Regions from separate parts of the Mesorhizobium sp. BR-1-1-10 genome, predicted to be linked through region 1. Evidence: predicted binding sites of a transcription regulator. Region 1 holds the regulator's gene; each other region holds the start of a gene.

The links. Region 1 encodes LexA, which represses DNA repair genes until DNA is damaged. Its sites were predicted from a motif close to TGTTCNNNNTGTGTTCNG; they were not measured.
Region 2: LB555_RS24260 (ATP-dependent helicase) is a predicted target of LexA. The motif match lies at 1,639-1,656, and genes of this name have one in related genera.
Region 3: parE (DNA topoisomerase IV subunit B) is a predicted target of LexA. The motif match lies at 2,811-2,828, and genes of this name have one in related genera.

What each region holds. Positions count from the first base shown of each region.
Region 1 is NZ_JAIUIL010000003.1:458,642-463,552, forward strand. It holds gene LB555_RS08095 (ComEC/Rec2 family competence protein) at 1-1,930, shown strand, start outside; gene lexA (transcriptional repressor LexA) at 1,924-2,667, opposite strand; gene LB555_RS08105 (GntR family transcriptional regulator) at 3,077-3,850, opposite strand; gene LB555_RS08110 (ABC transporter substrate-binding protein) at 4,000-4,911, shown strand, end outside.
Region 2 is NZ_JAIUIL010000012.1:144,020-148,930, forward strand. It holds gene LB555_RS24260 (ATP-dependent helicase) at 1-1,598, opposite strand, end outside; gene LB555_RS24265 (glucose/quinate/shikimate family membrane-bound PQQ-dependent dehydrogenase) at 1,856-4,171, shown strand; gene LB555_RS24270 (hypothetical protein) at 4,206-4,640, opposite strand; gene LB555_RS24275 (hypothetical protein) at 4,650-4,805, opposite strand.
Region 3 is NZ_JAIUIL010000003.1:234,025-238,935, forward strand. It holds gene LB555_RS07040 (FUSC family protein) at 1-639, opposite strand, end outside; gene parE (DNA topoisomerase IV subunit B) at 684-2,741, opposite strand; gene cpaB (Flp pilus assembly protein CpaB) at 2,979-3,905, shown strand; gene LB555_RS07055 (type II and III secretion system protein family protein) at 3,936-4,911, shown strand, end outside.

The sequences.
Region 1 (4,911 bases):
GCAACTGACCGGCCGCGTGGTCTCGCTCGAAGAGATGGAGAGCGGCCGCATCCGGCTGACCATGGACGTGATTTCGACCGCCCGGCCGAAACTGCGCTATGCGCCGGAAAGGGTCCGGCTTTCCGCACGCAAGATACCACCGGGAATGACCGCCGGCTCGCTCATCACAGGCTACGCCAAACTGCTGCCGCCGACCGGTCCGGTGCGGCCGGACAGCTACGACTTCTCTTTCGACAGCTATTTCGCCGGCATCGGCGGCAGCGGCTTCTTTCTCGGCAATCCAACGGTTGTTTCCGCCGACGACGGTGAGATGCCGCTATCGGCTCGCCTTTTTTCAGGCATCGAAAATGCCCGCGAAGCCATCGCCGACCACATCAGGGGCAGCGTCGGCGGCGCTGAAGGCGAGATCGCGGCGGCGCTGATCGTCGGCGTGCGCGCCGGCATACCCGATGAAATCAATGAAGCGATGCGGCGTACCGGCATCTATCACATCATCTCTATTTCGGGACTGCATATGGCGCTTGTGGCCGGCACCATCATGGGTCTGCTGCGTGGTGCCTTCGCGCTGTTTCCAGACTTTTCCGCGCGCCGGCCGGTGAAGAAATACGCGGCCGCCGCCGCACTGTTCTCGATCGCGGCCTATCTCATCATTTCCGGTGTCGTCGTTGCGGCCGAACGCAGCTTCATCATGCTGGCGGTGATGCTGATTGCCGTCTTCTTCGATCGCGCTGCGCTGACCATGCGCAATCTGGCGATCTCGGCGATCGCCGTCATCCTGGTCTCGCCTCACGAGGTCGTCGGCCCGAGCTTTCAGATGTCGTTCGCCGCGACCGCGGCCCTGGTTGGCGCTTATGCCGGCTGGGCCGATCACCGTGCGGGAAAGACGCGGCCACCGCCGCCAAAGCGATCGCTGCCCTGGTTCCTGACGCGAAAATTCCTGCTGGCGACAGGTGGATTGGCCATGACGTCTATTATCGCCGGCAGCGCCACGGCACTGTTTGCCATCTGGCATTTCCAGCGGGTATCGCCGCTCAGCCTGTTCGCCAATCTGGCCGTGATGCCTATCGTGTCGGTCGTGATGTTCCTGGCCGTCGCCAGCGCGCTGCTGATGCCATTCGGACTGGATTGGCCGGCTCTCTACCTCATGGGCAAGGGCCTGACAGCAATGATCGCCGTGTCGGCGTGGATATCGGAGCGCTCTCCGGTCGATGGAGTCGGGCTGATTTCGCAGCAATCCGTGCTGATGGTCACGGTCGCGCTGGTAATCGCGACGATGGCGACGACATGGCTGCGGCTCGCGGCGCTGCCATTCGCGCTCGCCGGCCTGTTGACTGTGTCGCACACGCGCGCGCCCGATGTGCTGATCTCGGAAGATGCGCGGCTGGTCGCGCTGCCGATCGGCAATGGCGAACTGGCCGTCAACCGGGAACGTCCCAACGAATTCGCAACCGACAACTGGAAGCGCGCCCTGATCTCCGAAACAATCGTCAAACCGGAAATGTTCGACACGACAGACGGGCAATTCGATGTTGCCAGTCCGACCGACCTGCCGCCGGGATCGCCCTTCTACTGCCGCGAAGGCCTGTGCCTTGCCAGGCACCCTTCCGGCGCGATCATTGCCTATGTCGAAGACCGCAAGACCACCTGGAAAGCCTGCGCTTTCGCCGACCTGATCATCGTCAACGACGCAACCGCCTATGACGCGTGCCACAATCCACTGGTTCTCGTCGTCACCAAACGGCAGCTCGCCCGCAAGGGAAGCGCTGCCGTCTTCTTCAATCCCCAGTCGGCCACGACCCGGGCCGCGATCGCATTCGCCGTCGACGGACCATACCGACCTTGGCACGAACAGCGAAAATTCTCACGCGAGGCAAGGGGGCTGCCGCCGTACAAAAAACCCGACAAGCCCGATGGCAAGCCGGCTCAGTAACGCCTGATCAACCCGACCAGCTTGCCTTGTACCTTGACCCTGTCCGGCCCGAAAATGCGCGTTTCGTAGGCTGGATTGGCGGCCTCGAGCGCGATCGAAGCGCCTTTGCGGCGGAACCGCTTCAGTGTCGCTTCCTCTTCGTCGACCAGTGCCACGATAATTTCGCCCGGGCTTGCCGTGTCGGCATTGCGGATAATGACCGTGTCTCCATCGAAGATACCAGCCTCGATCATCGAGTCGCCCTTGACCTCCAACGCATAGTGCTCGCCGCCCATGATCATGTCCGGCGGCACCGAGATCGAATGCGTCTGATGCTGGATGGCATCGATCGGCACACCGGCGGCGATACGGCCCATGACCGGGATGGACACGGCTGAAACCGCATCGTCGTCGTTGCCGGCCGCGGGCAGGCGCGAAGGCGCAGCGGCCGGCCTGATCTGGCGTCCGAGACTGCCTTGGCCAAGGCTGCCTTGGATGACGCTTGGCGAGAACTTCTTTGCCGCATTGAGGCCCGGCGCGATCGAGTCCGGCAGCCGCAGCACTTCCAGCGCGCGCGCCCGATTGGGTAGCCGGCGAATGAAGCCGCGCTCCTCCAGCGCCGTGATCAGGCGATGGATCCCCGACTTGGAGGCAAGATCGAGTGCTTCCTTCATCTCGTCGAAGGAAGGCGGTATCCCGCTTTCCTTGAGCCGTTCGTGGATGAACATCAGCAGTTCATGTTGCTTGCGTGTCAGCATGGCGGCCCCCAAGACATTGAACGAAAGGTTGAACCAGAATCGAAAAAACAAACCCAGAACAAACACTATCTGTTCCAGTTGTGTTCTGCAACCGTTTAAAGTTTAATGAATTTGTTAAGGGGTCTGAAGTTTTTTGCCCGCGACGGCGGGCAGCAACCAGCCCTTTCCGCCATCGGCAGGCGCATTGAAATCGTTTTGGTTAATGGCCTGTGGCCCATCCGCCGACGAGGCTTTGGCATCAGTTAGTTGGAAGGCTTCTCCTCGGGGGCACGTATAATTCGCGGAGCCATTATCGCGGAACGAAACGAAACCAAAATGCCAACGATTGGTAGCTTCGGGCGGCCATGGATCCGGGCGTTCGGCGCACCCCGGCCAGCGCGTTCGAATAGGCGTAGCGGAAGCGCTGAAGTTATCCCGAACCCGCCTTCAAGCTGCCGGCGCGAGCGGCGTATCTGGTAGCGCCGCTGTCTTCGCTGTGGACATAGACGTGCAGTGTGTAGCCGATATGCGCCGTCATCAGCGCCTTGGCCCGCTCGACGTCACGGTCGAGCGCCGCTTCCATGATCGCGGTATGGTGTTCGATCGCAATCGCTTCGCGTAGCGCTTCGATTGCCTCTTCATAGCCATCCTTGAGGCCGGCCGCGGCCCGCAGTGTCGGCGCCAGACCAAGAAAGCGATGATGCCGGCGCAGCTGATCCGAGATCGTCGAGCGGAACCGCAACAGCCAGTCGCATGTGGCGGCGCTCAGCAGCGCCGCATGGAAGGCCTCGTGGTTCTCGTCCCATCTGTCGACGGCCGCGTCCGAGGGATCGTCGACCGCCGTCTTGCAACGCGAGAGCCGGTAGTGGGCGGTGACCACGGCATCCTCCCACTCCCTGCCGCCTTTTTCCATCGATTCGAGGAACAGGGGTATCTCGACCACCATCCTGGCGCGTGCCAGATCCTCCAGCTCGGCCCGCGACACCGGAGCCACGGCAAAACCACGATTGCTGATGGCGGTGACCAGGCGTTCGGCCTCGAGCCGCGACAGGGCTTCGCGCAACGGTGTCCAGCCGACGCCATAGGTGCCGCGCAGCGCACTCAGTTTGAGCGGGGCGCCGGGCATGAGGCGCGTGGTCAGGATGTCGCGCCGCAACAGCTGATAGGCGGCTTCCGTTTTTGTGGAACTCGTTTCATCCCGCATGGTGATCAATCCGTCGTCTGGCAAAAGTATATATGATATTGGGTCACAGCAACAATTATATATAATGTTTGACACAGACCGGCGGACTCACCATGATCGCCGTAGCCGCCGCGTTTCCAAGCGGCCCTGATCAAATCTGGGAGGAAATGATGTTGAAGTCGAAATCCGCTTGGTTGTCGGGCTTGGCGCTGGCAGGCGCATTGATGGTCAGCGCCGGCAGTGCCGCGGCCGATCAGATCCGTATCGGCATTGCCAATTTCGGCGAGCATCCGCAATTGAACGCCGCCATAGCCGGCTTCAAGAAGGCGCTGACGGATAATGGCTACGTCGAGGGCAAGGACGTCGTCTACACGGAGAGCCACACCAATTTCGATGCATCGCTGGTGCCGCAGATGATCGCCAAGCTGCAGGCCGAGCAGCCCAAGCTGATCTACACCATCACCACGCCGGTATCGCAGATCGCCAAGAAAGCGCTTGCCGGTTCCGGCATTCCGATCGTTTTTGCCGCGGTCACCGATCCGGTGGCGGCCAAGCTGGTGCCGTCATGGGACGCCGGAGACGAAGGCATGACCGGCGCCAGCGATCTGCAGGACGTCGCCGCGGTGATGGCCTTCACCAAGAAGCTGCTGCCGAACGCCAAGCGCTTCGGCGTGCCTTATAATCCCGGTGAGGCCAATGACGTTGCCTTGGTCGAAAAGATCAAGGCGGCGGCACCGGCCGCGGGCTTCGAGGTGGTGGAGGTCGGCATAGACAACGTCAATGACATCCAGCAACGCATCGCTTCGCTCGCCGGCAAGGCCGACGTGATCTACGGCCCGGCCTCGAACCTGATCCAGCCGGCGATCGCCGCTGTCTCCGCGGCCGCCCGCCAGGCCGGTATCCCGGTCGTCAACTCCGATGACAGTGCGGTCCGTAACGGTACCGTGCCGGCGAGCTTCGCGGTCAATTACACGCAGGTCGGCGTCAACGCCGGCAACATCGCCGCCGAGATCCTCAAGGGCAAGGATCCCAAGACGATCGCGCCGTCGCGCCCGGCCTACAAGGACCACATGGCAACGATC
Region 2 (4,911 bases), on a different contig from region 1:
CCGCGCTTCGGCACATTGATGATGCGCTCGAAGGCGAGGTCATCGGCGCCTTGCGCGACGACGCGGAAGAAGGCCATCGCGTCGCGGATTTCCATGCGCTCGTAAAAACGCGGACCACCGATGACGCGGTAGTTAAGGCCAAGCGTGGTAAAGCGCTCCTCGAAGGCGCGCATCTGGAAGGACGCGCGGACCAGGATCGCCATATCGTTCAAATTATGCTTCTGGCGCTGGTAGGCCTCGATGGTCTCGCCGATGGCGCGGGCTTCCTCCTCCGAATCCCAGGCGGCGTGGACGTTGACCTTGCCGTCCTCCGGATCGTTGCGGTCGGTGAACAGCGTCTTGCCGAAACGGCCCTCATTGTAGGCGATGAGATGGGAGGCGGCGCCCAGTATGTGCGCGGTCGAGCGGTAGTTGCGCTCCAGCCGGATGATGGTGGCGCCCGGAAAATCCTTGTCGAAGCGCAGGATGTTGTCGACCTCGGCGCCGCGCCAGCCATAGATCGACTGGTCGTCATCGCCGACGCAGCAGATATTGACTTTGTTTTCGCTCACGGGCTGTTCCGCGCCTGCCGGCGTGGGCCCTCCGCGGGGGCCTCGCAACGGCTCGGACGCCCGGTCGGGCTTGCGGCCTTCGGCCGAAACTGCTGATTCGGCCTCTGGAGTTGCGGGTCTATAGCTACCAGCTTCCGTTCTATCCGAAACACCGGAAAAACTTGGAACGCGCCCACCCGGAGAACCACTTCGCGCTGGTTGTGGTCCGCTCGGCCTCTGCGCCAAAAGCCGCAGCCACATGTACTGGGCGGTGTTGGTGTCCTGGTACTCGTCGACGAGGATGTATTTGAACCGCCGGTGATAGTCCTTCAGCACATCCGGATTGGCGCGGAAGATGCGGATCGGGTGGCAGAGCAGATCGCCGAAATCGCAGGCGTTCAGCGTCTGCAGCCGCTCCTGATAGGACTTGTAGAGCTCGCGGCCCTTGCCGTTGGCGAAGCTGCGCGCATCGCCCTCGGCGATGTCGGCCGGACCCTGGCCCTTGTTCTTCCAGCCGTCGATCATCTGGGCGAACTGTTTCGCGGGCCAGCGCTTGTCGTCCAGGCCCTCGGCCTGGATCAACTGCTTGATCAAGCGCACGACGTCGTCGGTGTCGAGGATGGTGAAGTCGGATCGCAGGCCGGCAAGCTCGGCGTGGCGGCGCAGCAGCTTCACGCCGATTGAGTGGAAGGTGCCGAGCCACGGCATGCCCTCGACATTGCCTTCGCCGATCAGGATGCCGATGCGCTGTTTCATCTCGCGCGCGGCCTTGTTGGTGAAGGTGACGGCCAGGATCTGCGAGGGGAAGGCCCTGCCGGTGGCAAGGATGTGGGCGATGCGGGTGGTCAGCACACGGGTCTTGCCGGTGCCGGCGCCGGCCAGCACCAGAACCGGGCCTTCGGTGGTCTCCACGGCCAGCCGCTGCTCGGGATTCAAGCCCCTGAGATAGTCGGGCGCATTGTTTTGGCCGCCGCGGGCAGCCATGGCGCGCGCGGCAATGCCCGACGGGGCCGTGGGCCGCGCATTGGGTTCGTCGAAAAAGGGCATGTCTTCGGAAAAGCCGGACATCTCCCCCGAATGTAGTGATTCGGGAGGGAAAGACCAGAACTGTCTACGTTTTGTTCCGGCAAAGTGCCCGATACGGCGGCTTCACCGATATGGGAACCGCCGTTATGGAACAATCCCAGGCGGAACGAGGTTGCTGCCCGCGGGTCCGCGACCTACGCTTGACAGGCGCCGCCGTCGGGAGAAAGTTGCACGGGAAACGCGCAATGCCGGGTTGCCCTAGCCCGCCCCACGCGCGCAACAGTCGAAGGAGTATCATCTTGGCTGTCACCATCACCTCCCTCATTCTCTTCCTCATAGGCCTGGCGCTTGGCGCCGGCGGCATCTGGTTGGCTTCGCTGGGCGGCAGTTGGTACTACATCATCGTCGGTCTCGCCTTCCTGGTCGCCGCCTGGCTGCTCTACCGGCGCCGTTCCACGGCGCTCTGGCTCTACGCGGCGATCGTGCTCGGCACGCTGGCCTGGGCGGTCTGGGAAACCGGCTTCGACTGGTGGGAGCTCGGCCCGCGCGGCGGCATCATCGTGCTGGTGGCGTTGTGGCTGCTGACGCCGTGGGCGCGGCGCGGCCTTGCCGGTCCGGACGGGCGAGCCCCTTTGATCCTTGCCGTGCTGGCATCGCTGGCGGTGGCCGGCTATTCGATGACCACGGACCCGAAGGACATCGGCGGCGCCCTCGACACCGACAAGGTGATCCCCAACGCCAATCTCGGCGGCGATGTGCCTGCGGGCGAATGGCACTATTACGGGCGCACGCAGTTCGGCCAGCGCTATTCGCCGCTCGACCAGATCACGCCGGAAAACGTCGCCAACCTGACGCCGGCCTGGACCTATCGCACCGGCGACGTCAAAGGCCCCGACGATGTCGGCGAGACCACTTATCAGGTGACACCGCTCAAAGTGGGCGACACGCTCTATATCTGCACGCCGCACAACTTCGCCATCGCCGTCGATGCGGCGACCGGCAAGGAGAAGTGGCGCTACGATCCCAAGATCAAGCTCGACAAGGACCGCCAGCACCAGACCTGCCGGGGCGTTTCCTATTATGCCGATGCGGCCGGCGCCGCCGGCCAGCCCTGCGCGGCGCGCGTCTACCTGCCGACCTCGGATGCGCGGCTGATCGCGCTCGACGCCGCCAACGGGCAGGTTTGCCCGGCCTTCGCCGAGGGCGGCACGCTCAATCTGTTGACGGGCATGCCGTATCCGAAGTCGGGCTACTACTACTCGACCTCGGCGCCGCTGATCGCCGGCGGCAAGATCATCGTCGGCGGCGCGGTCAACGACAATTATTCGACGCAGGAGCCGTCCGGCGTCATCCGCGCCTATGATGCGAGCAGCGGCAAATTGCTGTGGAACTGGGATTCCGGCAATCCGGACCAGACGACGCCGCTGCCGGCCGGCCAGACCTACACCGCCAACTCGCCCAACATGTGGTCGACGCCGAGCGCCGACGAGAAGCTCGGCCTGCTCTACGTGCCGCTCGGCAACCAGACGCCGGACCAGCTCGGCATGGGCCGCAGTGCCAATGTGGAGAAATTCTCCTCCTCGATCACCGCGTTGGACCTCAACACCGGGCAGTTGAAATGGGTGCGCCAGACCGTGCACCATGACCTCTGGGACATGGACGTGCCGGCGCAGCCGAGCCTGGTCGACATCACCAAGGCCGACGGCTCCGTGGTGCCCGCGCTGGTCGGGCCGACCAAGCAGGGGGACCTCTATGTGCTCGACCGGCGCACCGGCGAGCCGGTCATCCCCGTCAAGGAAGTGGCGGCGCCCGGCGGCGCCATCGAGGGCGACCACACATCGCCGACGCAGCCGGCGTCCGACCTTTCCTTCAACCCGCCGCCGCTGACCGAGCACGATATGTGGGGCATCACCATGTTCGACCAGCTGGCGTGCCGCATCGCGCTTCACAAATTGCGCTATGAAGGCCGCTACACGCCGCCTTCGCTGCAGGGATCGCTGGTTTATCCCGGCAATTTCGGCACGTTCAACTGGGGTGGCGTGGCGGTCGATCCGGTGCGGCAAGTGATGTTCGGGATGCCGACCTATCTTGCCTTCACGTCGCGGCTGGTGCCGCGCGCCGACGTGCCGCCGCCGGGCGACACCAAGGGCAGCGAGCAGGGGCTGAACCGCAATGACGGCGCGCCCTATGCGGTGGTGATGGGACCGTTCCTGTCGCCACTTGGCATTCCGTGCCAGGCGCCGCCCTGGGGCTATGTCGCAGGCGTCGATCTTCGCACCGGCACGATTGCCTACAAGCACCGCAACGGTACCGTCTACGACATGACGCCGCTGCCGTTGCCGTTCAAGGTCGGGGTGCCCGGCATTGGCGGCCCGATGATCACCGCCGGCGGTGTCGCCTTCCTGGGTGCCGCGGTCGACGACTATCTGCGCGCCTACGAGCTGACGTCAGGCAAGCAGCTCTGGCAGGCGCGGCTGCCGGCCGGAGGGCAATCGACGCCGATGACCTACACCGTCGCGGACGGACGCCAGTTCGTGGTCATCGTCGCCGGCGGCCACGGCTCGGTGGGCACCAAGCCGGGCGATTACGTGATGGCCTACGCGCTGCCGAAGTAGGCAGGCGGGGTTACCGGGTCCGGCGAGCCGACGATCAGCCGAGCCCCAGATGGCTCTTTAGGCTCGGCACCGAGCCAAGCACTTGGTTGGTCAGATCGGGGCCCGCGGCCGCCTCTGCCTGCTGGACAAGCGTCTCGCCAGCCTTCTGGATCTGCGCCAAGTCGAGGCCGGAGGCCTTGAGCGCGGCGAGGCCGTTGACCAGCGCGCCGGCCTTCTCGCCGAGAACGCCGCCAAGCGCGCCCTGCAGCGACGACAGGAAGCCGCCACCGCCGCCGGCCGGGGCGGCCATGACGTCATATTTCTGCGCCAGCGCATCGGCGCCCGGAATCTTGGCGAAGAAGGAGGAGGCGCTGGTGCCTTCGGCCTCGTGCTCGAGCACCGAGAAAATGGTGCCGACGACCTTTTCGGTCGTGGCCTGGTCGAGACCGGCCTTCTGCGAGACGGTGTTCACGATGTCCTGAACGTCCATGACTTCACCTCAACTTTGGGTTTTCAAGTTCGCGGGCTGGCGCTTGCGGCTGCGGACCCTGACCATGGACTTGCGGCTTGCCGCGACAACGGCCGCGCGCATCGCCAGAACGGCCGCCACTGCTGCCACGAAGGCGGTTGCCAGGATCGGCGAGGGCATGGTCATCGGCATTGTTCCTTTCAGATCGGGCCTATAGGACCGTGACCGCCGAGGGCGGCCGGCCAGCCAGTTTCCCCCACTATTGTGGCAGCGCCATCAAGATTTGTCACCG
Region 3 (4,911 bases), 220 kb from region 1:
CCGGTGCAGGCCGATCAGCGTTGCCCGGTCGCCGCCTGAAAACGCACCGCCGGCATAGGTGGCGAGGTCGAGAATGCAGCGTTTCAGCCGCGAGACGATGGCGTCGCTGGCCAGTTTTGGCAGGATCAGTCGGCTGGTCAGGCCGGCGCAGACGATGCCGAGCACGATCTCGGCACAACGCGCGACCGCGAGGTCTACGACCAGATGCGGTTGTCCGAAAGCGGGCAGGCCGATGATCATTGCGGTGTAGCCTGCAAGAGCCGCGCCATAGGCTTCGGGATTGCGCAGCAGCGACGAGACGAAGGTGCAAATGCCAATCCAGACAGCAAGCACCGTCACCAGAATCCAGGGGCCGGTGCCGAATGCCGTGGTGATGCCGATTGCCGCGACACCGCCGGCCAGCGTGCCGAGCAGGCGGTAGAAGCCTTTCGCCAGCACCATGCCGGCAACCGGCTGGGCGACGATGAACACCGTCATCATCGCCCATTGCGGATGGTCGAGCTTCAGCGCGTAAGCGGCCAGCAATGCGATCATGCCGGCCGAAACGGTGCGCAGCGCGAAAATCCAGTCCGAGCGTGTCGGTTGCGTCAGCCCGGCCAGGCTCGTCTCGAAATAGGTTTTCAGCCGCGCCCAGGTCACATGCTGGTCTCCATGTCAGGAACGCAAGCTAAACGCGCCAGCGGCTAGATATCCAGCACTTCCGTCTCGGCGAATTCGGCGCGTTCCTGGATGAAGCGGAAGCGGGCTTCGGGTTTGGTGCCCATCAGCTCGTCGACCCTGTCCTTGGTGGCGGAATCGACTTCGTTCACATCGACCCTGAGCAAGGTGCGCTTCCTTGGATCCATGGTGGTTTCCTTGAGCTGCGCGGCCATCATTTCGCCCAGGCCCTTGAAGCGGCCAAGCTCGACCTTGCCGCGCCCGGTGAATTCGGTGCGCAGAAGCTCGTCCTTGTGGGCGTCGTCGCGGGCATAGGCGACCTTGCCGCCTTGCCTGATCGAGTAAAGCGGCGGCACCGCCAGATAGAGATGGCCGCCGCGCACCAGCGCCGGCATCTCCTGGTAGAAGAAGGTGATCAGCAGCGAAGCGATGTGTGCGCCGTCGACGTCGGCGTCGGTCATGATGATGACGCGGTCGTAGCGCAAATCCTCGTCACGGTATTTTGACCGTGTGCCGCAGCCGAGCGCCTGGATCAGGTCCGATATCTGCTGGTTGGCGGCCAGCTTGTCATTGCCGGCGCTGGCGACGTTGAGGATTTTTCCGCGCAGCGGCAAGACGGCCTGGCTGGCACGATCGCGCGCCTGCTTGGCCGAGCCGCCGGCGGAATCGCCTTCGACGATGAAGAGTTCGGCACCCGCCGCCGCGTTCTGCGTGCAGTCGGCGAGCTTGCCCGGCAAGCGCAGCTTGCGCACCGCGCTCTTGCGCGACACTTCCTTTTCCTGGCGGCGGCGCACCCGTTCGTCGGCGCGCGCGATCACCCAGTCGAGCAGCTTCGAGGCTTCCTGCGGATTGTCGGCCAGCCAATGGTCGAATGGGTCGCGGATCGCGGTCTCGACGATGCGTATCGCTTCGATCGTCGCCAGCCTGTCCTTGGTCTGGCCGACGAATTCCGGCTCGCGGATGAACACCGACAGCATGCCGGCGGCCGAAATCATGACGTCTTCCGAGGTGACGATCGAGGCGCGCTTGTTGCCGACGAGGTCGGCATAGGCGCGCAGACCGCGCGTCAGCACGTTTCGGAAGCCGGCTTCGTGGGTGCCGCCTTCACCGGTCGGGATGGTGTTGCAGTAGGAATTGATGAAGCCGTCGCCACCGAACCAGGTGACCGCCCATTCGAGCGAGCCATGGCCGCCTTGCTTGTCGCTCTTGCCGGCGAAGATTTCGCGCGTCACCTGGAAATCGTCGCCGAGCGACGCCTTCAGATAATCCTTGAGGCCGCCTGGGAAATGGAATTCCGCCTTGGCCGGTGTCTGATCCTTTTCCTTGATGAGGGAGGGATCGCAGGTCCAGCGGATCTCGACGCCGCCAAACAGGTACGCCTTCGAACGCGTCATGCGGTAGAGACGCGCCGGCTCGAAGGCCGCGCCCTTGCCGAAAATCTGCTCGTCGGGATGGAAGCGGATTTTTGTGCCGCGCCGGTTGTGGACTTCGCCGAGCTGCTCCAGTCCGGTCACCGGGACGCCGCGCGAAAAGCGCTGGCGATAGAGCTGGCGCCCACGTGCCACCTCGACCTCAAGATGATCCGACAGGGCGTTGACGACGGAGACGCCAACGCCGTGCAGGCCGCCTGATGTCTCGTAGACCTTGGAGTCGAACTTGCCGCCCGAATGCAGCGTCGTCATGATGACTTCGAGCGCCGGCTTCTTGAATTTTGGGTGCATGTCGACCGGAATGCCGCGGCCATTGTCGGTGACCGTGAGATGGCCGTCGGCGGAGAGTTCGACATCGATGAAGGTGGCGTGGCCGGCAACCGCTTCGTCCATCGAATTGTCGATGACCTCGGCGAACAGATGGTGCATCGCCTTGTCGTCGGTGCCGCCAATATACATGCCTGGCCGGCGGCGCACCGGCTCAAGGCCCTCAAGCACCTCGATGTCGGCGGCGCTGTAGCCCTCGCTGCCATCCTTGGTTGCGGCTGGACGCCTGGCGGCCGCCTGTACCAGCGGATCCGCCGGGCGCGCCGGCGTGCGAACCGGCTGCGGCTGTTTTTCCAGATTGCCGAAAAGATCGTTGTTGTCGTCCATGCCTGCCATAGAGTCCAAGCTGCGAATCACCCGTCGATACTGCCACGCTTTTCAGCGCCAAGCGACGGAGGTTCCTGTTACGTTCGGGGATTTAACTGCTCTTACCCTAAAACCATTCGATAACCAAGCGGGCGGAAATAGGTCAAATGCCGCCGCGCAATATTCCTGATTCTTTAACAATGCCGCCTAGCGTGAGCCCAACATAACAAGAAACGGCGGGCATCAGGGGTTTTCGGCGTGAGGGGCAAGGCCATAACGATGATCGGCATCGCCGCCGTTTTCGGCGCGATCTCGATCTTTGCCGCGGATTTCTGGGTCAAGAGCCAAGCGAAGGCCGATGCCCAGGAGAAAACGGCCTCGATCGCCGCTCCGGCCGCGCCCAGGATCGAGTTCAAGACCATCGTGGTGGCGAACGCGCCGTTGCGCTACGGCATGGAGCTCGACCGCGCCAAGCTCAGCGAAATCCCGTGGCCGCAGGATTCCCTTCCGCAGGGCGCCTTTGCCACCATCGATGGATTGCTCGGCGAAGGCGGCCGGGTCGCGCTGTCGCCGATCGAGATCAACGAGCCGGTGCTGCTCGCCAAGCTGTCGGGACCGAACGGCCGCGCGACGCTGTCCAACATGCTGACGCCCGGAATGCGGGCGGTCACCATCCGCACCGACGAGATCGCCGGCGTCGGTGGCTTCGTGACGCCGGGCGACCGGGTCGATGTCGTGCTGACGCGCGATGCCGGCGAAATCCAGGAAGTCGCCAAGAACGCGCAAGGGGCTGCCGGTTCGACCATCACCTCGGAGATCGTCGTTGCCGACGCCAAGGTGCTCAGCGTCGGGCAGGGCGCCGACGAGCGCCAGACGACGCCGCAGGTGGCCAATTCCGTGACCCTCGAGGTGACGAGCGACGGCGCGCAGAAAGTGGCGCTTGCCCGCACCGTCGGAACGCTGTCGCTGTCGCTTCGCTCCGCCAGCGAAGGCGGCGATGGCAAGAACGGCGTCACCACCATCTCTTCCTTCGGCGGATCCGTCGCTTCCAAGACGCAGGCCGTGGCCGGCTCCTTGTTCGATGCCATAGCGAAGGAGCCGGAGAAGCCTAAATTCAAGACGATCATCGTGACGCGCGGCACGCAGGCCGAGGAATATCAGGTTCCAACGCGGGACCAGAAGTAAAGACCGGTGGGGACCGGGCGGGACGGGACAATGTTGATGCGTACCCTATATCGAATGAAGGCTCGGTCGCGCTTGGTGCGCGCCCTGGCGATGGCGTTTACCCTGGCTGCGAGCGGCGTGCTTGCCTTGCCCGGAGCGGCGAAGGCGGACAACGACATCGTCTATGTCTCGTCGACCAAGAATGCGTCGATCAAGGTTGCCAAGGGCAAGCCCAAGACGATCATGACGAGCGCGGCCTTCTACCAGATCGTCATCGGTGATCCGGAGATCGCCAACGTCAACCCGCTGACCGACAAATCCTTCTATGTGCTGGGCAACAATCTCGGCACCACCGGCATTGCGCTGTTCGACCAGAACAAGCAGCTCGTCGGCACCGTGGACATCGAGGTGACGCTCGACACCGACCAATTGGCGAACACTATCCGTGCCAGTGTGCCGGACGCCAAGATCAAGGTCGGCTCGGCCAACGGCCGTGTCGTGCTGTCGGGTGAGGCGGATGACGCGGTTGCAGCGGATAAGGCAAGCAAGATCGCCAGCCGCTTTTCCGGCAATGAGGAAGTGATCAACTCGGTCAATATCTCTTCGTCGCAGCAGGTTCAGCTCAATGTCCGGTTCGTCGAGATCAACCGCCAGGCAGGGCAGGACCTGGGCGCGAAATACAGCGCCAATTTCGCCTACGGCTTCGGCGGTCGCGACATTTCACTGGATCCGGGCACGGTCCCAGCGGCGGGGACCGGCGAGATCATCGGCCGACTGCTGTCGAACGGCGTCTCGATCGACATTGCCATTAAGGCGCTGGAAGAGCGCGGCCTTGCCCGTCGGCTGGCTGAGCCGAACCTGATCGCGCGTTCAGGGGAGACAGCGAGCTTCCTGGCCGGCGGCGAATTTCCGATCCCGGTTTCGGAGGACAACGGCAAGATTTCGGTCAGCTACAAGAAATATGGCGTTAGCCTGGATTTCAAGCCGACCGTACTCAAGGACGGGTTGGTCAGCCTCGACATCGCGC